DNA from 4 places in the Mesorhizobium sp. L-8-10 genome. Region 3 is predicted to be linked to each of the others. Evidence: predicted binding sites of a transcription regulator. Region 3 holds the regulator's gene; each other region holds the start of a gene.
The links. The regulator LexA, encoded in region 3, represses DNA repair genes until DNA is damaged. The targets are predictions, from matches to a motif close to TGTTCNNNNTGTGTTCNG.
Positions count from the first base shown of each region.

Region 1: the regulator LexA is predicted to act here: its motif matches at 2,464-2,481, upstream of recA (recombinase RecA).
Region 2: the regulator LexA is predicted to act here: its motif matches at 1,527-1,544, upstream of JN280_RS33140 (nucleoid-associated protein).
Region 4: the regulator LexA is predicted to act here: its motif matches at 2,936-2,953, upstream of dnaE (DNA polymerase III subunit alpha).

Region 1 covers NZ_AP023263.1:5,872,028-5,877,569, forward strand. Annotated here, with positions in the region: gene alaS (alanine--tRNA ligase) at 1-1,013, opposite strand, end outside; gene recA (recombinase RecA) at 1,251-2,339, opposite strand; gene JN280_RS27475 (OmpA family protein) at 2,759-3,406, opposite strand; gene JN280_RS27480 (hypothetical protein) at 3,583-3,969, opposite strand; partial or broken gene JN280_RS27485 (aldo/keto reductase) at 4,495-5,324, opposite strand; gene JN280_RS27490 (DUF1624 domain-containing protein) at 5,389-5,542, shown strand, end outside.
Region 2 covers NZ_AP023263.1:7,088,535-7,094,076, forward strand. Annotated here, with positions in the region: gene JN280_RS33135 (GTP pyrophosphokinase) at 1-386, opposite strand, end outside; gene JN280_RS33140 (nucleoid-associated protein) at 383-1,429, opposite strand; one part of gene JN280_RS33145 (IS3 family transposase) at 2,196-3,094, opposite strand; one part of gene JN280_RS33145 (IS3 family transposase) at 3,094-3,343, opposite strand; gene JN280_RS33150 (hypothetical protein) at 4,166-4,507, opposite strand; gene JN280_RS33155 (Fic family protein) at 5,022-5,542, shown strand, end outside.
Region 3 covers NZ_AP023263.1:5,017,124-5,022,665, reverse strand. Annotated here, with positions in the region: gene JN280_RS23240 (molybdopterin molybdotransferase MoeA) at 1-1,174, shown strand, start outside; gene JN280_RS23235 (FkbM family methyltransferase) at 1,201-2,040, opposite strand; gene lexA (transcriptional repressor LexA) at 2,662-3,381, shown strand; gene JN280_RS23225 (NAD-dependent epimerase/dehydratase family protein) at 3,407-4,279, shown strand; gene JN280_RS23220 (ComEC/Rec2 family competence protein) at 4,263-5,542, opposite strand, start outside.
Region 4 covers NZ_AP023263.1:5,204,723-5,210,264, reverse strand. Annotated here, with positions in the region: gene JN280_RS24140 (S-(hydroxymethyl)glutathione dehydrogenase/class III alcohol dehydrogenase) at 1-225, opposite strand, end outside; gene JN280_RS24135 (acetyl-CoA carboxylase biotin carboxylase subunit) at 437-2,449, shown strand; gene JN280_RS24130 (nuclear transport factor 2 family protein) at 2,545-2,916, opposite strand; gene dnaE (DNA polymerase III subunit alpha) at 3,115-5,542, shown strand, end outside.

The DNA of each region.
Region 1 (5,542 bases), 850 kb from region 3:
TAGGCCTGTCCCATCTCGCGCACCAGCGCAGGCACCAGCTTCCACATCAGCGGCTCGCCGGCCCCGAGCAGCTGCGCATGCCGCATGGCGCGACGCATGATGCGGCGAAGCACGTAACCGCGCCCCTCGTTGGAAGGCAGCACGCCGTCCGCGACCAGGAAGCAGGACGAGCGCAGATGATCGGCGATCACGCGGAAGGATGCCAGGTTCCCGGCATCCGGACCGTGCCCCAGCGCCGAAGACGTTGCGTCGATGAGGTGGCGGAACAGGTCGGTCTCGAAGACGCTCTCGGCCCCCTGAAGAATCGAGGCCATGCGCTCGAGACCCATGCCGGTGTCGATCGATGGGCGGGGAAGCGAAACGCGCTCTTCCTTGGTCACCTGCTCGTACTGCATGAAGACCAGGTTCCAGAATTCGAGGAAGCGGTCGCCATCCTCCTCGGGGGTTCCGGGGGGGCCGCCCCATATATGTTCGCCACGGTCGATGAAGATTTCGGAGCACGGGCCGCAGGGACCGGTGTCGCCCATTGCCCAGAAGTTGTCCGAAGTGGCGATGCGGATGATGCGGTCGTCCGAGAAGCCGGCGATCTTCTTCCAGTGGTCGGCCGCCTCGTCGTCGGTATGGTAGACGGTGACGAGCAGCTTGTCCTTGTTCAGCCCGAACTCCTTGGTGATCAGGTTCCAGGCGAGCTCGATGGCGCGTTCCTTGAAGTAGTCGCCGAAGGAAAAGTTGCCGAGCATCTCGAAGAAGGTGAGATGGCGGGCGGTGTAGCCGACATTGTCGAGGTCGTTGTGCTTTCCGCCGGCGCGCACGCTCTTCTGCGCGGTCGCGGCGCGCGAATAGGAGCGCGCCTCGAGCCCGGTGAACACGTTCTTGAATTGCACCATGCCGGCATTGGTGAACATCAATGTCGGGTCGTTGCGTGGCACGAGCGGGCTCGATGCGACGATCTCGTGCCCGTTTTTCCGGAAATAGTCGAGGAAAGCCGACCGGATCTCGTTTACGCCACTCATGAAGCTGCCTTTTTCAGAGGAACCGCCGGTCCCGGCGGGCGATATGGATAGGGCCTTTTAGCGACAGCGCGGGAGACTGTCCAGAAAGCCGCGAAGGCCTGGAATCCGGGCTCCGCCATGACCCGCAAGGCATGATGCGCAGCCCGGTTCGGACGCGTTCGCCGGGAGGAACAACGACAAAGCCGCCGGCGTGAAGCCGGCGGCTTTGTCGTTCGCGCGAATTGTTGCGTGCGGCGACTACATCTCGCCCGCTTCATCCAGGCCGCCGTCTTCGCCGCCGCCATTCTCGAGGAACTTCTCCGCGATAAGGCCCGCATTCTGGCGCAGCGCCGTCTCGATCTCGCGCGCGAGTTCCGGGTTGTCGCGCAGGAAGTTCTTCGCATTCTCGCGGCCCTGGCCGAGACGCTGCGAATTGTAGGAGAACCAGGCACCCGACTTCTCGATCACCCCTGCCTTGACACCGAGATCGACGAGTTCGCCCGTCTTGGAGACACCTTCGCCATACATGATGTCGAACTCGACCACCTTGAAGGGCGGCGCCAGCTTGTTCTTGACCACCTTGACGCGGGTCTGGTTGCCGACGACCTCGTCGCGGTCCTTCACCTGGCCGATGCGACGAATGTCGAGCCGGACAGAGGCGTAGAACTTCAGCGCGTTGCCGCCCGTGGTCGTCTCGGGCGAGCCGAACATGACGCCGATCTTCATGCGGATCTGGTTGATGAAGATAACCATGGTGTTCGAGCGCGAGATCGACGCGGTCAGCTTGCGCAACGCCTGGCTCATCAGGCGGGCCTGGAGGCCGGGCAGAGCGTCGCCCATCTCGCCCTCGATTTCCGCCCGCGGCGTCAGCGCCGCGACCGAATCGACGACCAGCACGTCGATCGCGCCCGAACGCACCAGGGTGTCGCAGATCTCCAGCGCCTGCTCGCCGGTATCCGGCTGCGAGATCAGGAGGTTTTCGAGATCGACGCCGAGCTTGCGCGCATAGACCGGATCGAGCGCATGTTCCGCGTCGACGAAGGCGCAGATGCCGCCCTTCTTCTGGGCCTCGGCGACCGTGTGCAGCGCCAATGTCGTCTTGCCCGAGCTTTCCGGTCCGTAGACCTCGATGATGCGTCCGCGCGGCAGGCCGCCGATGCCGAGCGCGATGTCGAGCCCGAGCGAGCCGGTCGACACCGTTCCGATCTCGACCACCTGCTCGTTCTGGCCGAGCCGCATGATCGAGCCCTTGCCGAAAGCGCGCTCGATCTGCGACAGCGCCGCATCCAGAGCCTTTGATTTGTCCACCGAATTGTCCTCTACAAGCCGCAATGTGTTCTGAGCCATGATACATTACCCCTGGGTCGTCAATGAAGACCGGACTATCCGGTGAATGGTTAGGATTTGTACCTCTTTTGTTCCCGTTTGACAAGAGGACATAACGGACTGAAACAAAATCGGAATTCGGATCCGTTCTATTTATGTCCCAAAGGCGCGCCTGCCGCGCGCGAGCGCTTCGTGCCATCCGCCCGACGTTCCGATTCGCTGCACTTGCATGCCCGCTGGCCGGAAGCCGAACGCTCCGGCGCCCGGACCGCTCAGGATGGATAGAGATCCTGGAACCTGACCAACGGTCGATGCATCGACCGTTGGAGCGCGCGATCGCGTGGCCCACGCCCGTTGGCGCGAAAGCCAGGCAGCCCGAAAGGGCCGTGCCGGCGCGTGAGGCCCAACAATCAAGCCTCGCCGGCGCCAGAGGCCAACTATCAAGTCAATGGCGAGAGCTGGATCTCGACACGACGGTTCTGCGCGCGTCCCTCCGGCGTCGCATTGGTGGCAATCGGCCGGGTCGAGCCGAACCCGGTCACGGCGAAACGCCTGGAATCGACGCCGCGGCCGCTCAGATAGTTCGCGACGGACAAAGCGCGACGCTGCGAAAGGTCGAAATTGTGGCCGGCGCTGCCGGTCGAATCGGTGTGGCCGTAGACGTCGACAATCGTGCGGTTGAACTTGTTGATGACCAGAGCCACAGAATTCAGCGTCGGATAGAAGGCCGGCATCACCTGGTCCTGATCGGTCGCGAAGGTGATGTTCGACGGCATATTGAGAATGATCTGGTCGCCCGAGCGGGTGACGCTGACGCCCGTGCCCTGCAACTGCCGGCGCAGTTCCGCCTCCTGCTGGTCCATGTAGCTGCCGGCAAGGCCCCCGGCCAGTGCACCGATACCCGCGCCGATCAGCGCATTGCGGCGATCGTCGCCGCCGGCCAGCATGCCGAGGCCCGCGCCGAGGCCTGCGCCGAGCGCGGCTCCACCCAGCGTGTTCGACACCTTGGGCTGGCCAGTATAGGGGTCAGTCGTGCACGCGCCGACGAAAATCGTGGCCGCGAGCACGGCCAGCACTGTCTTCTTCATCCGGTCATCCCTCTCCAGGTCTTCGCGCGCCGAAGCGCGTGTGAATCAATGCCTGCGCGGCCTTGTAGCACGATTGTGGGCGAAATGCGGTATGAAGGCGGCCGAACGAGCCGATGTTGTGGATCGCCGCCAGGGGGTAGGCCGGACTCGCTTTCGCCGGGGCCGGCCCGATGCCGTCAGTAGCCGCGCGGCGGCACGAACAGGCAGATGGTGCGGCCGTTGTTGGCGCCTGCCACCGAGCACCAATGGAACGCGCCGTCAGGCGAATTCTTAACGCGGGCGTCCGTATAGGCGAGCACCTCGCCCGTGCCCAGGATCACGTACCCTTCCGGACGCTCGCTGATCGCCTTCTTGCTCACCTCCCTGCAGTCATAACCGGAGCAGCATGCAAAGGGATAGCTCCAGCCTCTCGGCTGGGCGGCGCTGGGCATCGCGTCATGCGCGAGCCCCGGACCCGCAGGCACAATTCCGAGCAGGGCCAGGCCGGCAAGACGCCACGCGGTCCAGGATGCGACGATCGCTGCCCGCCTCGGTGAGATCAAGTCCTTGAGGTTTCGAAACATTGGCGACATTCCTGACACAGGCTCCAAGCAAATGCTGGCCCTTACCGGAACGTGACATCCCAAAACCGCATGCCGGACGGCGATGGTCTCGCGTGCCGGCATGGATGCTTTTCCAATGCTTCATCTAGGGTGTGCCGATTCTCTGGGCAACACAAGCAACCGAATGACGCACAATCGTCGCAATATGAGGAGTTGCAGTTGTTGCCGCCGATCACATTGCTTTGGGCAGACAGCGCCAGGTCAGCCAGCCGCAGAACGCGCGGAAAATGCCGGGCTTGCCGAAGACGGCGTCCAGCCCCAAAGAGACCAGCACGACACGCCAGCAACTCGATGACATGGAAGCTCGCGAAGGCCCGCGCCCGGCGGGCGCACTGCGGGGCAGCCAGATCGGGTGGCGGACCTGCATCGTCAAAGAAAGACTCTGGGGAGAGGCAGTCCGCCAAGTATGACCAGGCGGCCGGCCTCTCCGATTGCGGGAGACCGACCTTCACCCGCCGAAATACGAAGCGGCCGGCCTGCTGCAGGTCAGGGATTGTCCCATTTCGGCGAGAAACTGAAATCGCAAAGCCTGGCGTTTCTCGCCGAAAGCATTGAAATCGCGTCCATTTCCTCTTCCGACAAAGCGAAATCGGAGACCGCGAGGTTCTCCGCCAGCCGCTCCTTCCGGGTCGTCCGGGGAATGGGCAAAACACCAGTCTTTTGCATGTGCCAGCGCAGGACGATCTGCGCCGGCGTCCGGCCGTGGCGGCGCGCAGCCGACGTCACGGCCGGCTCCGAAAACAGCGGCTCGCCGCGAAAGATCGGGCAGTAGGCGACCATGGCCATGCCGGCCGCGCGGCAGGCGGCATGGACCTTCGACTGGTCGAGATAGGGATGGTACTCGACCTGGTTGGCCACGAGCGGCGCCTGCGAGGCCGCGAGCGCCTCGCGCAGCAGAGCGGTCGTGAAGTTGGAAACGCCGATGTGCCGCGTGAGCCCCCTCGCCTTCACGGCGTTCAGTGCCCCGATCGTCTCGGCGACCGGCACGGCCGGGTTGGGCCAGTGGACGAGCAGCAGGTCGACATGGTCGAGGCCCAGGCGCCTCAGGCTCGCCTCGGCTGATCGTTCGAGCTTTCGCGGCTCGATATCTGACCACCAGACCTTGGTCGTGACGAAGATCTCGTCGCGCGGCACGCCGCAGGCCCTCAGCCGGCGCCGACCGCTTCCTCATTGTCATAGGCGGCGGCCGTATCGACATGCCGATAGCCGAGAGCCAGCGCATGGGCCACGAGTTCCGCGCATAACCGGCCGTTCAGCGTCCATGTGCCCATCCCGGGCGTCGGAATGCGCGCACCGTTGGCCTCCACGATGTCCATGGCCTCGATCTCCGCTACAGTCGATCTGCTTGCACATTTTACCAAACGCCTGCAACAACAGACCATGATCCTCGACAGCGCGCAGCAACCAGCCCCGAAGAAATCAGCCTCCCGCATCGAGGCCATCGACATCGCCCGCGGCGCAGCCCTGGTGGCCATGGCGATCTACCACTTCACCTGGGATCTCGAATTCTTCGGTTATGCCGAGCCCCAGATGA
Region 2 (5,542 bases), 2.1 Mb from region 3:
TGGTATCCGAACTCCCAAGGCTTTCGGGCTCGCTCCTTGGCGAAGTCCCGGGCTTTTTCCCAGAACCAGTACTTGTCGCCGAATTCGGCGATCGCCTTCTCGACAACGGGTATTTCGTCGGATGTGAGCACGACGAAGCGGATGCCCACCTTGTCCTCGATGTCGTCATACGGGCTTGCGTAGCCCTTGCCGCGATAGAGTGCCTTTTGGATGAGCGACTTGCTCTCCTTCAGCCTTTGCTTAACCGGAAGGCGCAAGAACAGGTCCGGCGCCTCCACTTGGGTCGAGAGCCCCTCGATGACCGCGTGGATGACGAACCTACCCCAGGCATCGTAGTACTGCTGCTCCGCCTCCCAGCGTCGCAGGATCTCGAGCTCGGTGGTCATAGCTGTTCGGTGACTGGCCTGCGGACCGTGATCCTGGTCCAGCTTGCAGCCTCACCTTCGGAAACATCGCCTGCCGGCACATCCTCGATTGTCACGGTGCCATTCCGTATCGCGTCCGGGGACGCAGAGAACTCGATGTCTGGACCGAACTTGTACTTCCGGCGCCGCAACCTTCCACCCATCTCGCTGATGTCCCGAACCACAGCTCTATTGGTCGGGAATTTCTTGGCTTCGAGGAACTTGTTAAACGGGTCACGCAATTCGGGTGGCAGATACGTGTCGCCGAACTGTTGCGAGGTGAACGTGGGTGCCTGATCTACCTTGACGAAGGCGAACAGCGCGTCGCCCAGGTCCCTTCGGAGATCTCGCTCATTTACCGAGGTGCGAACGAATTCCTTCGTGAGGTCGAAGAACTTCGCGGTTTCATATTTCCCGCTCTCAGGAAAGGCGCAGCCAAGAAAGCCGTCGTAGAAATATACGGCCGCGTTCTCTCGGCGGGCGGCGGTGATATTGCTATCAAATACGAAGCATCGCCAATTTGTGCTCGCCGTGACAGCGGCATCTTCAGAGATGAACAGAGCAAGCTTGTAAAGTCTCGTGGCTGGCGTCAGGAAGATGTTCTCGAGGAATTCGGTCACAACTTTTGCCGCAGCCAGTCGGCGTTGAAAGCCGGACTGCATCTCCGCTTTAATCACCCCTAAGAAGGGCTTTCCGTCGCCACCGACTTTCCCATCGAAGACTAGAAGCATTCCACCGGGAATCCCTCGTGATTTCTGTGCGTCAGCGAGGGCATCGGCCATGTGATTGGAGATGCTAGGGAAATCGGTGTCGGTTGCGAGAACAAGACGTCGAGCAGTCCCAACCACGCTCGCGTCATTGGTCTTCACTATCTGCATCTCTATGCTCTTGGACTGTGCGGAGAGCGCGTCGGTGATACGCATCCCAAAATGACTGAGAGCCTTGGCATCCAGTATTTCGAGATCCTTCCCGTAGGATGGCGGCACTACATTGGGCCCGTCTTTCCTCTGGAATACCTCATGCATAACGACTCGGCCGATAGAAAGATTCTCTACAAGCAAAACTCGATCCCCCTTCGAAAATATTGAAGAATATTATTCTGAGCGGGTTAAGGAAGGATATCAGAACAAAACAAGAACACAAGGCCGCCGACATAGGAACAGTGCGGGAGGAATCTTAGGCAGGGGTGCGAAGGGGCGGCCGCTACACGGCCGCCCCTTCGTTTCAAGGGATCATAACATGAGGCAGGAGAAGAGCGGTCTCGGGACGCTTGAAGTCTCCATGGTCGCCGATCGAACGGCCATCTCATTCGTCTAAGATTCGGTGACCACCCTCGTCTGTCACAGTTCGACTGCCGTTGCCCCGAACGCCTGCTTGCGAGGCATTGAACGATTGACGCTATGCCGAGTATGTGACGCGAGGCAGCCCTGACTCATTCGGCGGCAACCGTTCCAAGTCTCGGTAAATGACTTGACGTTTTTTGTGGCTGAAGGCAATTTGGTGATGGCCTCCCGCACAGGCCAGTGTGCCCACCATGCAAAGCCTCGCAGTGCGCTGTCGCTGAGATTAAACCAACCATTCCCTCCTGGGACGGGTCTGTCAGCAGTGGGCACATGTTGGATCCGTTACCACGATAGGAATGGATCATGAGCAATAGCGATCAACTGAAAGAACTGAAGACCGCTGCGCGAAACATTGCCCGCGCCAGGCGAATAAAACACGTAGGCGCGTTGGAAGTGATTGCGCAGGCATTGGGCTACCTGGCCTGCTGCCGGTTTTTCGGACACCAGGTTAAGCTAACATCGCTTGTTCCTCGAACTCCACGGGGCTGAGATAGCCCAGCGTCGAGTGCCGTCGCCGGGGGTTGTAGAAGCACTCGATGTAGTCGAACACATCCGCCCTGGCGTCGTCCCTCGTCCTGTAGACCTTGCGGGCTGTCCGTTCGGTCTTAAGCGACGAGAAAAAGCTCTCCATCGCGGCATTGTCCCAGACGTTGCCCGACCGGCTCATCGAACAGGTGATGCCGTGGTCGGCCATCAGGCGCTGGAACTGCTCGCTGGTGTATTGCGATCCCTGGTCCGAATGATGCAGCAGGCTGTCCGGCTTGCCTCGGCGCCAGATCGCCATGATGAGGGCGTCGGTCACGAGCTGGGCCGTCATCTCCGCCTTCATCGCCCAGCCGACGACACGGCGGGAGAACAGATCGACGACGGCGGCAACGTAGAGCCAGCCTTCGGCGGTCCAGATGTAGGTGAAGTCGGCGATCCACTTCTGGTTCGGGGCCGCTGCCTCGAAGGCGCGGTCGAGGAGGTTGTCCGACACTGCCGCTCGCTCGCCAATGTCCTTCGGCAGCCCACGGCGGCGCGGCCGGGCACGCAGCCCGTTCTCACGCATGAGCCTCTCGACACGATGAAGGCCGCAGGAGAAGCCTTCAGCCAGAACGTCGTGCCAGACGCGGCGAGCGCCATAGGTGCGGTCGCTGCTTTTGAAGCTGCGATCGATCTTCGTCACCAGGACTTCGTCGTGCCGAGCGCGAGCGCTGGGGCTGCGGTTGAGCCAGGCATGGAAGCCCGAGCGGGAGACATCCAGCGCACTGCACAGCCATGCCACCGGCCAGATCGAACGGTGCCTCGCGATGAAAGCGAACCTCATATCGCTTCCCTCGCGAAGTAGGCTGCGGCCTTTTTTAGGATGTCGCGCTCCGCCTTCAGCTTCGCCACTTCCTTGCGCAGCCGATCGATCTCAAGCTGCTCCGGCTTCATCTGCCCATGGCCGGGAAAGGCATGCTGCGGATCGGTCGACAGCTCGCGCACCCATTTGCGCAGCACGTTCTCGTGGAGATCAAGATCGCGCGCCGCCTGAGCAACCGCAACGCCCCGATCCTTCACCAGCCTCACCGCCTCAAGCTTGAACTCGCGGCTGAACTTCCTTCTTCGCATTCCCACTCTCCAGTTCCGTTAAACACCTTATCTCGGTGTCCACGAAACCGGCAGCAGGCCAACCCGCATTGGAACGCGCTGACCAATGCAGAAAGGAAGGGATGGCGTCCGTCTGAGGCGGATCTGGCTATCGCTCGGGCGCTGGTGCTTGCCGAAAATCCGCTGATTTCCATAGATACTGATCCCTGGAGCGTGCTTGGCCCTGACAAGTTCGAGGGCGAACTGCAAGGGCACAGCTATCGGGTGAGCACGCATTCGGACGATGTTCGCATGTGGGGACGAGGTTGGGAGGTGACCTTACCCGAGGCCCCCTTAGCTCCTGCTCGTTTTCGAGTAACAGATCGCAGGCTCAAAGCGAACCCGATTGACCACACAAACTTCCGAAATGCCGCGCTCGAAATAGCTTCGGGTTGGCGCAAGCTGGTTCACGCGCGAATCGCGTCAGACTGGCCTCGTCGCTCAACGGTGCCAGACAGCACCGGCCGTGCCGAACACCCCCTAGGTCATGAGGTAAGTGACATCTGGTTTTGCTTGCATTGCGACCAGTCGTCTACCGGGGTTGAAGTTGCCGCGAACCTTTTTCACTGCCCGCGCTGCTTGGCATCTCCCCTCGACATTCACGCATCTCCTTGGTGGCAAGCTGATGTGACGAAGTAAGCGCCGGGGCTATGAACTATCCTACTTTTTCACAGTTCTTGCTGTGCCATGACATGGCGCAGCAAGACTGTCGCGGCATATGCCTCAATCGCTTATAGAACGCACAACCAGGCGGCGCCCTGTAAAAAGATTCACAGATGGAAGTTTGGCCTTATCGGTAACCGATCAGAACTCGATAAACGCAACGATCTTCTCATAGGTCAAACCGTTCGGCTCGCCGTCAAGGTAGGAGCGGATCAAGTCAGTTTGCGTGCTCCGGGCTGTCATGAGCGAGTGCTCTTCCATCTTATGATCAACGAGCGCTTGCTGGCCAACCATACGCATTTTCTGCAGCTGAAGCAGCCCAGCCGTCGTCATCTCGCGATGGTAGGAATACTCGTGTCCACGCTTAACCACCCGATCGAGGATTATGAGTTGTCCTGCAGGCGAGACATCTGGATGTGCTGTCACGGCGAGGCTAACATCGGTCTTCTTACCGTCATACTCCAGCCAGGCGTGGGAAATCATTATGTCGTCGGTTCCGTCATTGACGTAACCGACGACCGGAACCGTGGTAATTCCATACTTGTTTTTTAAAACTCATGCAGAAAACGCAAACGGGAGAACCTGGCGGCCCGCATCGGGCTTCCACACGCTCTCGCAGAGCTCAGCGGTATTGGGCTGCCTCGTTCGAGTCCTCGCGCAGCCGGGTCGCAGCGTCGCGTGCTTCCGCAATCTCTGGAGAAATCATTTGGAGTCGCCTGTATTTTCCTGGTCGTATATTCTAGTCAGCGCGACCGACGAAGTTCGGCCAAGCGATCGGCCAAATCGACCTACCGATCGCAAATTTGTACATGCTATCAATGCGCTAAGCATAGCGAATATCGGCCATCATCGGCATCGGCATTGGCGTCGTCGATCAACCGTCTCGGTGAAGCCGAGGTAGCGCCTAACATCGGCCAAATGATCGGCCAGTTATGGGCGCTCAGCTAAAATTTCTGTTGACATATACGTACTTAGCGCGATCTAACATCGGCCAATCATGGAAGAGATCGTACAGCGCATCGAGCCGGCGCGCCTGGAAGACGTTGCGGAGCCTATCTCCGACGCGCTGGCTGAGCTGTCAGCAAGCTCGGCGGTTCTCGGCGCCAAGCTGCATCCGCGCACGGCCGCGAACCTGGCGGATCTCGTGCGCATCATGAACACCTATTACAGCAACCTGATCGAGGGCCACAACACACGCCCGCGCGACATCGAACGCGCCCTCGCCGGCGAATTCGACAAAGACCAGGAACGACGCAACCTGCAGGTGGAAGCCGCGGCCCATGTTCGACTGCAGGGGGAAATCGATCGCCTGGCCGCAGAGGGTCAGCTCCCAGAACCGGCTTCGCTTGATTTTTTGCGCTGGCTGCATGCGGAATTCTACCGTGACGCCGATGAGGCGATGTTGCGCATTCGCGGCGCAGACAGAGAATTCTTGATGGTTCCGGGTCGGTGGCGATCACAGCCTGAACATGATGTCACTGTCGGCCGCCACCAGCCGCCGTCAAGCGATCGCGTCGA
Region 3 (5,542 bases):
GCTGGATGGGGCGGAGGCCGGACCGGCAGAGACGATCCCGCTGCACGAGGCGGCGGGGCGGGTGCTCGCCGCGCCGTTGAGGGCGCTGCGCACCCAGCCGCCCTTCCCTGCCTCGGCCATGGACGGCTATGCGCTGCGCGCCGCCGACATCGCGGCGGCGCCGGTTCGCCTGCGGGTCATCGGCCAGGCGCCGGCTGGAAAGCTGTTCGACGGAAAGGTCGGCGCCGGCGAAGCCGTTCGCATCTTCACCGGGGCCCCCGTGCCCGAAGGCGCGGACACGATCCTGATCCAGGAGAACGCGCGAAGGCTGGACGACGATACCGTCGAGGCGCTGGAGCCCGCGGCGGCCGGACGACACATCCGCCGCAAGGGGCTCGACTTCACCGAGGGCGACGTGCTGCTCGAAACAGGCCGCGTGCTCGACCCCGCGGCACTCTCGCTCGCCGCCTCCGCCAACCATCCGGCGATCGCCGTCGTGAAGCGGCCGCTCGTCGCGATCGTCGCTACCGGCGACGAACTGCTCCCCCCGGGAAGCACGCCCGGACCTGACCAGATCATTGCGTCCAACGCCTATGGCGTGGCGGCGGTGGCGAAGTCGGCCGGCGCAGAGGCCCTCGATCTCGGCATCGCGCCCGACCGCAAGGAAGCGATAGCCGCTTTGGTCAGACAAGCGCTCGACGCCGGCGCCGACGTCGTCGTGACCCTCGGCGGCGCGTCAGTCGGGGAACATGACCTCGTGCACGACGTGCTGACCGGCGAAGGCATGACGCTCGACTTCTGGAAGATCGCGATGCGCCCCGGCAAGCCGCTGATGTTCGGCCGGCGCGGCCCGACGCGCTTCATCGGCCTGCCCGGCAATCCGGTCGCCAGCCTGGTCTGCTCGCACCTTTTCCTGAAACCACTGCTGGCGCGGCTCGGCGGCCTGCCCCACCGATCCGACGTCGGCGAGGCCGTGCTCGGCGCCGCCATGGCCGCCAACGACACCAGGCAGGACTATGTGCGCGCCAGCGTGAGCACCGCCGAAGACGGCCGGCCCGTGGCAACGCCGTTCCCCGTCCAGGATTCCTCGATGCTGCGAACGCTCGCCGCTTCCAACGCGCTCATCGTTCGCGAGCCGCACGCGCCGGCGGCGGCGAAGGGCGACGCCTGCCGGGTGCTTTATCTCAGAGGGTGAGCGGCCACACTCGCATTGCCACCATGTCAGCCGAACAGTGCCTTCAGTCCGCTTCGCAGGCCCTTCGGTCGCCATGATCGGGGCGCCACGACCAAGTCGACCCAGCCCCGCCCATTTCGGTCTAAGGATTCGACATAGGAGACAAAGTGTTCGGCTTGATCTGGAGAGATCGTATGCGAAAGGAGTGTGGACACAGCAGGGTAGTTGTAGGCAATGCGTTCCGGATACTCGGCCACGAGATAGTCGGCTGACAGGGAACGGGCAAGCTCTGCGGGGTCCGTCCCCTGGGACTTCAGCCACATCGGGGCGAATTCCATCTTGATGATCCAATCGGATCGGCTTCGCATGGTGGTCGCAAAACCTTCCAAGACATGTTTTTCATGGCCTTGAGTGTCTACCTTGAGGAAGGTCTTGCCCTCGATGCCCCGATCCTTGAACAGATCATCCAACGCAATCTGCGGTACCGAAACCTTGGCCCAGCCGTCCATCGCTACGCGGTTATCCAAGGTGGATTTCGGGTTGAGAGAAAACGAGCCGCCGGCATCGGTCTTCGCGCTCGCGATGGCATGGATCAGTTCCGGCTCATTGAGCCCGTTGAGGGCGAAGTTGCCGGGGATGATCTCGACTAGTCGTTGGTCGGCTTCGATCGCGACTATGCGAAGGTCCGGAGCGGAGCGGCGAGCAAATACGGAAACCATGCCACTGTTTGCGCCGACATCGATGAAGTTTCGGAAATGTTCCTGAGCGAGCAGCCGATACAGACCTGACGCCATCTCTTCGAATTGCCGGCGCTGCCGGTACCAGTCGGCGTCCTGCGGCAATGTGTGCAGCCTGACCGGACCGATCGCAACTTCTGACAGGCTCATCTCGTCGGATCCCTCGCTTGAGCGAGTTCCTTCTTCCATCCCCGAAAGAAAATGTCCATGCACAGTAATCTGCGGAAGCTCTGAAACTCGTCCTGAAACATGAAGGCTGGCACAGCGATTATCGCATCGCACCAGGCGCAGCGACGATTAAGGGCGTAACAAGATGGTATCCTTTGAGTAGTCGGCGGCGTCGACCGCCGCGCTCTTTGGGATTGGATCGGGAAGGCGGCATGCCCGACAGGGAAGCCAGAAGCACCGCAAAGCGAGAAAGCCTGCGATCCTTGCGCCACCCCATGTCTATCCTCCGGTCTAACCGGCGCACCGAGCCATCCAGTATCGTCGGCCCTGTGCTACGGGATCGTTTACGCCCCTTCGGTGCGCTTGACACTTGCCCCAGCTGTGATGGTGAGGCCGCTTGGCAAGCAGCGCTAGAGTCGAATGGAGAGCCAGCCGACAACGTCAGCGTAATCGATTGCAATAGGACCGAACCGGGCGCCGAATGACGGGGACCGCCGCCGGCGCTGCTCGCAGTTCACCCGAATTTAGCCAGTTGCGGAACACAACTGGAACAGATAGTGTTTGTTCTGGTTTTGTTTATGATCTGATTCCTTGAGGAACGGCATGCTGACGCGCAAGCAACATGAACTGCTTCTGTTCATCCATGAACGGCTCAAGGAAGCGGGCATCCCGCCGTCGTTCGACGAAATGAAGGAGGCGCTCGACCTCGCTTCCAAATCGGGAATTCACCGGCTGATCACCGCGCTCGAGGAGCGGGGCTTCATTCGCCGGTTGCCGAACAGGGCCCGGGCGCTCGAGGTCATCCGACTGCCCGATTCGATCGCGCCGGGGCTTGGCGGCGCGCGCAAGTTCTCGCCGAGCGTCATAGAAGGCAGCCTGGGCAAGAAACCCGCGCCCCCTGCCCGTCTTCCCGCCGCCGGCAACGACGACGAAGCGACTGTGGCGGTCGCCATACCTGTGATGGGCCGGATTGCGGCCGGCGTGCCGATCGAGGCGATACAGCACAAGACCCACTCGATCTCCGTTCCACCGGAGATGATCGCCGGCGGCGAGCACTATGCGCTCGAGGTCAAGGGGGACTCCATGATCGAAGCCGGTATCTTCGACGGAGACACGGTCATCATCCGCAATGCCAGCACGGCCAGCCCCGGAGAGATCGTCGTGGCGCTGGTCGACGACGAAGAGGCGACGTTGAAGCGCTTCCGCCGCAGGGGCGCGTCGATCGCGCTCGAAGCGGCCAATCCCGCCTACGAGACACGAATCTTCGGACCCGACAGGGTGAAGGTGCAGGGAAGACTGGTCGGCCTGATCCGCAGATACTGATACCGACGGCGCATCCGGCATTCGTGTGGGACGGATCGTTGTCACCGGCACGGCGGGTCTGGTCGGTTCCGCGATCGCGGCCGCGTTGCGCAGAACGGCGGAAGTCGTCGGCGTCGATATCAGGCCGGGCGCCCAGGTCGATGTGCTGGCGGATGTTGCCTGTCGCAGCGACGAGCTTTCGCGCGCCTTTGAGAATGTGGAGGCGGTGGTTCACACTGCGGCGCTGCATGCGCCTCATGTCGGCTCGATCGACGAGGCACGGTTCTGGAAGGTCAATGCGGAGGGCACGGCGCGCCTCGTCGATCTGGCGGTCGCCCACGGCGCCAGCCACTTCGTCTTTACCAGTTCCACATCCGTCTACGGACATGCATTGGTTGCCGAGGGACGCGCAGCCTGGATCGATGAAAGCGTCACGCCGGAACCGCGCGACATCTACGATGTGACGAAGCGCGCGGCCGAGGAGCATGTGCTGGCCGCGGCGTCCGGAATCCGGGCGACCATCCTGCGCATGGGCCGCTGCTTTTCCGAACCCTCGCCAGACATGGCGCTCTGGCGCTTGTATCGCGGCATCGACCGGCGTGACGTGGTCGATGCCCATCTCGCTGCGCTGCGGCGCAAAGGCCCGCGCGGCGAAGTCTATGTGATCTCCTCCTCGTCGCCGTTCCTGCCCGACGATGCCGAAGCCTTGTGGAACGACGCGCGCGGCGTCATCGAAGCCCGCGCGCCGGATTTCGCCCACGCCTTCCGGCGGGCGGGGTATCGTCTGCCGGCACGGATCGATCGTATCTATGCCACGGAGAAGGCTCGCAGGGGATTGGGCTTCCAACCGCGATACGACGGTCTGGCCGTCCTTGCAGGCGACTGCGATCCTTCGCCATTGCCTAGTCCGGCATCGTGACCGCAGACTTCCGCGCCTTCGGCCGGAACGGCGGCAGTCCGCGCGCCTCCCGCGAGAATTGCCGATGCGCGTGCCATGGCCGATAGGGCTCCGCCAAGGTGAATCTGACGATCGGCCTCTCGCCGGACAGCGATATTTGTGCGGTTCCCTGGCGCGCCAGATGCCGCTTCGTGATCACGAGCGAGCTGTCGTGCGGGCACGGGTTCTCAGCGGTCGCATCGTCGATCACGATGAGTGCGGCGAAGCCGCAGGCAGCCAGAGCCGCCTCGGCCGTCTCAGCATGAGCCACGAAGACGTCGGGCGCCTGTCGCCCAAGGCACAGGCCCCCGCCGCAGAGAAAGCCGACGGTCACCGGCAGGTCGCCGTGCCGCAGCAACCTTGCAGGAGACACGCCGACCGGGCCGGACGCACCCTCTTGGGTCCGTCCGGCTTTCGCCCCTTCCGGTGCGGCGGCGCCCGATCCCGTCCGGCTGGGCTTCGCCAAGGCCCCCGTTCCTGTAGCGCGTTGCCAATCCTCTACCGTAAAGCCGTTCGGACGGGAGCGGTTGACGGCGAGCCGGCCATCCTGGAGCGGCATCCCGACCAGGCGCGCATCCTCGGAGACGAGCACGTCGGGCGAAGAGCGCGTTGCGACCAGGGCGAGGCCGGCGACCACGAACGGCAGCGACAGTGCGCGCAGCCAGGTGGAGGCGAGCGTCGCAATGACGAGTGCTGCCGTGATCGACACCACCGCTGCGACCGGGACGGTTCCGACGGCGTCCAGGGGCGAGCGGTCGGAGAACCAATCGGCGACCGAGACCATGACCGCCAGCCCCCGGCCCATCGTGTCGAGGAATATCCCGTCGAGGCCGAAAGGCATGGCCGCCATCGCCACCACCGCGCACGGCATCACGATGACAGACACGATCGGCATCGCGGCCAGGTTGGCAACGATGCTGAGCGGAGAAACCCGCTGGAAATGGTAGACGCCGTAGACACTGGTCGCGAGCCCGGCGATCATCGACACCATGACGAGGCCGGCGAGATTGCGCGTCACGCCCCTTGCGAGGCGCATCACGATCGAAGCATCCGCCGGCGGTGCCGTGGCGGGACGGCTTGCCCGCCGCTCCGCCCACCAGCCATAGGCGCCAATCAGCGCGGCGGTCGCAGCAAAGGACATCTGGAAGCTCGGCCCCACGACCTCATGGGGTGAAAGCGCGATCACTGCAATCGCCGCGATCGCAAGGTTGCGCATGGTGAGAGCCGCGCGATCGACCATGACGG
Region 4 (5,542 bases), 190 kb from region 3:
CACCCCCTTGCCGACATCGACGACGATGCCGGCGCCCTCATGGCCGAGAATGGCCGGGAAGATGCCCTCGGGGTCGGCGCCGGACAAGGTGAACTCGTCGGTGTGGCAGATGCCGGTCGCCTTGACCTCGACCAGCACCTCGCCCTCGCGCGGCCCGTCAAGGTCGACCTCCATGATTTCGAGCGGCTTTCCGGCAGCGACGGCAACGGCGGCGCGGGTCTTCATCGACATGTCTCCAAGCGCAGAAATAGACGCTCAAACTTTCAGGTTTCGATAGCGCAATCAACCCGGTATCGGCCTTGAGACAGCACTCGAGCGCAGTTCCCTGGATAACGATGTCTCAGCGGAAATCCGGCCCGAGCCGCGGATTTGCGCGCTTGAGCGTGCCGCGCGAACTCCATAAAAGAGTGGGGAAAGCCGGAGGAAGAACGCCCGCATGTTCAAGAAGATACTGATCGCCAACCGGGGCGAGATCGCCTGCCGTGTGATCAAGACCGCCAGGAAGATGGGAATCGCGACCGTGGCGGTCTTCTCCGACGCCGACCGGGACGCCATGCATGTGGAGATGGCCGACGAAGCGGTGCATATCGGACCGGCCGCCGCGGCCCAGAGTTATCTCGTCGCCGAGAAGATCATCGAGGCCTGCAAGCAGACCGGCGCGCAAGCGGTTCATCCCGGTTACGGTTTCCTTTCCGAACGTGCTTCCTTCTGCGCCGCGCTGGAAAAGCAGGGAATCGTCTTTATCGGTCCGAAACCCAAGGCCATCGAGGCGATGGGCGACAAGATCGAATCGAAGAAGTTTGCCAATGCCGCCGAGGTGAATACTGTCCCGGGTTTCCTCGGCGTCATCGAGGACGCCGATCATGCGGAGACGATCGCCGGCGAGATCGGCTACCCCGTGATGATCAAAGCCTCGGCCGGAGGTGGCGGCAAAGGCATGCGCATCGCCTGGAACGAGGCGGAGGTGCGCGACGGCTTCGACAGGGCGCGCTCGGAAGCAAAAAGCTCCTTCGGCGACGACCGCGTGTTCATCGAGAAGTTCGTAGTCGAGCCGCGCCACATCGAAATCCAGGTGCTGGCCGATTCGCAAGGCAACGCCATCTATCTCGGCGAACGCGAATGCTCGATCCAACGCCGCAACCAGAAGGTCGTGGAGGAGGCGCCGTCGCCCTTCCTCGACGAGAGGACGCGCAAGGCCATGGGTGAACAAGCCGTGGCGCTCGCCAGGGCCGTCGACTACCAGAGCGCCGGAACGGTCGAGTTCATCGTCGACAAGGACCGCAATTTCTACTTCCTCGAGATGAACACCCGCCTGCAGGTCGAGCATCCCGTCACGGAGCTCGTCACAGGCGTGGATCTGGTCGAGCAGATGATCCGCATCGCGGCCGGCGAGCCGCTCACGATCAGGCAAGGTGACGTGAGGCTGCAGGGCTGGGCGGTCGAAAGCCGCCTCTATGCGGAAGATCCCTATCGCAATTTCCTGCCGTCGATCGGTCGCCTCACACGTTACCGTCCACCCGAAGAAGGCCCGGTCGGCGATGCCGTCATCCGCAACGATACGGGGGTGGCCGAGGGCTCCGAGATCTCGATGTATTACGATCCGATGATCGCCAAGCTCTGCACCTGGGCGCCGACCAGGCCCCAGGCGATAGACGCCATGTCGGACGCGCTCGACAGTTTCGTGGTTGACGGCATCGAGCACAACATCCCATTCCTGGCCGCACTCATGCAGCATCCCCGCTGGCGCGAGGGACGCCTTTCGACCGGCTTCATCGCCGAAGAGTATCCGGACGGCTTTGCCCCGATCACGCCTGACGAGAGCGACAACGGCGTGCTCGCTGCGATCGCACTGTCCGTCGAACTATTGCGCCGCGACCGCCTGGATCGCCTGACCGGCCGCCTCGCGCCGCATTCCGGAGCACTGAAACGCGATTGGGAAGTTCGCATCGGAGACGACTATGTGCCGGTGTCGATCACGGAGGGCATGATCTCGATCCCGATGGAGGTCGACGTCTCGATCCGCGGTGCCGCGCCGCTGACCGTCAGCTCGGAATGGCGGCCGGGTGAGGCGGTCTGGCACGGTTTCGTCGACCGCAAGAGGGTCTCGGCTCAGATCCGGCCGCAGCTCAACGGCATCCGCATCGCCTGGAAAGGGATTGCCGTGGTTGCGCGGCCGATGCTGCCGCGCATCGCGGAACTCGACCGACTGATGCCTGTGAAGCTGCCGCCCGATACGTCGAAGATGCTGCTGTGCCCGATGCCTGGCCTCGTCGTCTCCGTCGCCGTGAGCGAGGGCCAGGAGGTGAAGGCCGGCGAAACCTTGGCAGTGGTCGAAGCCATGAAGATGGAGAACGTCTTGCGTGCCGAGCGCGACGTTACCATTGCCAAGGTCAACGCCAAGCCGGGCGACAGCCTGGCCGTCGATGCCGTGATTCTGGAGTTTGCATAGAGCATTTTGTTTTTTGCGAGATTCCGGGCGCAAGATCGCTACGCACTTTTGCTGGAATTGCTCTAAGCGCGCCGCCGGTATGGGCGCTGGCAGGGTCAGGGGTGCACGAAAAACGTCTTGTTGACGATCTGCCACTGGCCCTCATGCCTGAGCAGGCTCAGATAGTCGGTGAAGCGTTTGCCCATGTAGTCGTCCGCGAGCTTGATCACGGCGACGTCGCCGGTGATGTCTGCCGAAAGGATTTCCCAGTAGTAGGGCTCGTTCGCGGGGGCAGAGCCGGCTTTCTCGCAGCCGGAGATGAAGGTTTCGAGCGAGAGCCATTCGAGATCGGCGCCGAAATGGCCGATGACGCAGGCGCCCGGATGGAAGGCCTTGCGCAGCTTCGCGGCGTCGGCGAACACCATGCCGTCGAGATAGTTGCGGATGACCGTCTCGATCTCGCCCACTTCGTTCTGCAACTCGCTCATCTCGCGTCTCCTGTGTCCTTGTCCTTGACGCGTTCTAACAAGATCGACGCAAACGGCAAGGAAGGGTGGCCGCGCCGGGGCAGCGGGATGTCCACAGCGCCTGTGGGTGCCCTTCGGTCGGACTCGCATCGGATGCGGCCGGACGATAAACATCTCCTCAGGACACGAGAGACAGATTCATAGGAGCGGCTTGGAATCATGGCGAGCGACAGGCCACCACGCGACCCGATTCTGCGCGAGGCGGCGGCCAGGGAGGAGGTGCCCGATGCGCCGGCGCGACCTTTCGTGCATTTGCGCGTGCATTCGGCCTATTCGTTGCTCGAGGGCGCGTTGCCGCTGGGCAAGGTCATCGCACACGCTGTGAAGGACCAGGCGCCGGCGATCGCGGTAACGGACAGCAATAATCTCTTCGGCGCTCTGGAGTTCGCACAAAAGGCAGTCAAGGAAGGCATCCAGCCCATCATCGGATGCCAGATAGACGTCGACTTCGGCGACGCCGGCGAAAGCGCCCACCGCGGCAATGCGAAGAGGCAGGGGCCCGATCTCTTCCCGATACTCCTCATCTCGGCAACCGAGCTGGGTTATGCCAATCTCGTGCGGTTGATCAGCCGCGCCTATCTGGAAACGCTGCCGGGCGAACCTGTCCACATCGAGCTCGGCTGGATGAACGGAGCCGTGGATGGTCTGATCTGCCTGTCGGGCGGGCCGTGCGGGCCGATCGGCGCCGCCGCCAGGGCAGACCATGCGGAACTCGCCGAAGCACGCCTGCTCTCGCTCAAGTCACTGTTTGGCGACCGGCTTTATGTCGAGATCGAGCGCCTGAAAGGCTACGATCGGACCGTGGAGGCCACGACGATCGAGCTCGCCTATCGCCATGAGCTGCCGCTGGTCGCAACAAATGAAGCCTTCTTTCCCAAGAGGGAGGACTTCGAGGCGCATGACGCCCTCATCGCCATTGCCGAGGGATCGGTGATCGCGGAAGACAACCGTCGGCGCCTCACCCCGGACAACTATCTGAAAACCCAGGAGGAGATGTCGGCTCTGTTCGCCGACCTGCCGGAGGCTATCGACAACACGATCGAGATCGCCCAGCGCTGTTCCTACTACACCAAGACCCGCAGCCCGATCCTGCCGCGCTTCACCGGCGGCGACATCGCCGATGCCGCCGCCGCCGTGAAGGCCGAAGCCGAGGAATTGAGCAGACAGGCTCGCGAGGGTCTCGCCCAGCGGCTCGCCACACGTGGGCTGACGGAGGGCTACACGGCCGAGCAATATGCCGAACGGCTCGATTTCGAGCTCGGCATCATCGAGCGCATGAAGTTCCCTGGCTACTTCCTGATCGTTTCGGACTTCATCAAGTGGGCAAAGGCCCACGACATTCCCGTCGGTCCGGGCCGCGGATCCGGCGCTGGCTCGCTGGTCGCCTACGCGCTCACCATCACCGACGTCGACCCGCTGCGCTTCTCCTTGCTGTTCGAGCGCTTCCTCAATCCCGAGCGCGTGTCGATGCCTGACTTTGACATCGACTTCTGCCAGGACCGCCGCGAAGAGGTGATCCGCTACGTGCAGGGCAAATATGGTCGCGACCAGGTCGGCCAGATCATCACCTTCGGAACGCTGCAGGCCCGCGCCGTGTTGCGCGACGTCGGGCGCGTCCTCCAGATGCCGTACAGCCAGGTCGACCGGCTGTGCAAGCTGGTGCCGCAGAACCCGGCGAATCCGGTGCCGTTGCCCAAGGCCATCGAAGGCGAGCCGCGTTTTGCCGAGGAGGCCGAAAAAGAGCCGATCGTCCAGACCCTGCTCGACATCGCGCAGAAGCTGGAAGGGCTCTATCGCCACGCATCGACGCACGCCGCCGGCATCGTGATCGGCGACCGGCCGCTGTCCGAACTGGTGCCGATGTACCGCGACCCGCGTTCCGACATGCCGGTGACGCAGTTCAACATGAAATATGTCGAACAGGCCGGCCTGGTGAAGTTCGACTTCCTCGGCCTGAAGACGCTCACCGTGCTCGAAACGGCGGTGAAGCTGATCCGCCGGCGCGGAGTCGAGATCGACCTTGCCAAGATCCCCATCGACGACCCCGGCACCTATGCGATGCTGTCGCGCGGCGAAGTGGTCGGCGTGTTCCAGGTCGAAAGCGCTGGTATGCGCAAGGCGCTGATCGGCATGCGGCCGGACCGTATCGAGGACATCATCGCCCTGGTGGCGCTGTACCGCCCCGGCCCGATGGAGAACATCCCCACCTACAATGCCCGCAAGCATGGCGAGGAGGAGATCGAATCGATCCATCCCAAGATCGACCACCTGGTGAAGGAGACGCAGGGCGTCATCGTCTACCAGGAGCAGGTGATGCAGATCGCTCAGGAGCTTTCGGGCTACTCGCTCGGTGAGGCCGACCTGTTGCGCCGCGCCATGGGCAAGAAGATCCGCGCCGAGATGGACAAGCAGCGCGAGCGCTTTGTTTCCGGCGCTGTCGAGCGCGGGGTCGGCAAGGCGCAGGCCAATTTCATCTTCGACCTCCTGGCCAAGTTCGCCGACTACGGCTTCAACAAGAGCCACGCGGCCGCTTATGCGATCGTGTCCTACCAGACCGCCTATCTGAAGGCGCATTACCCGGTCGAGT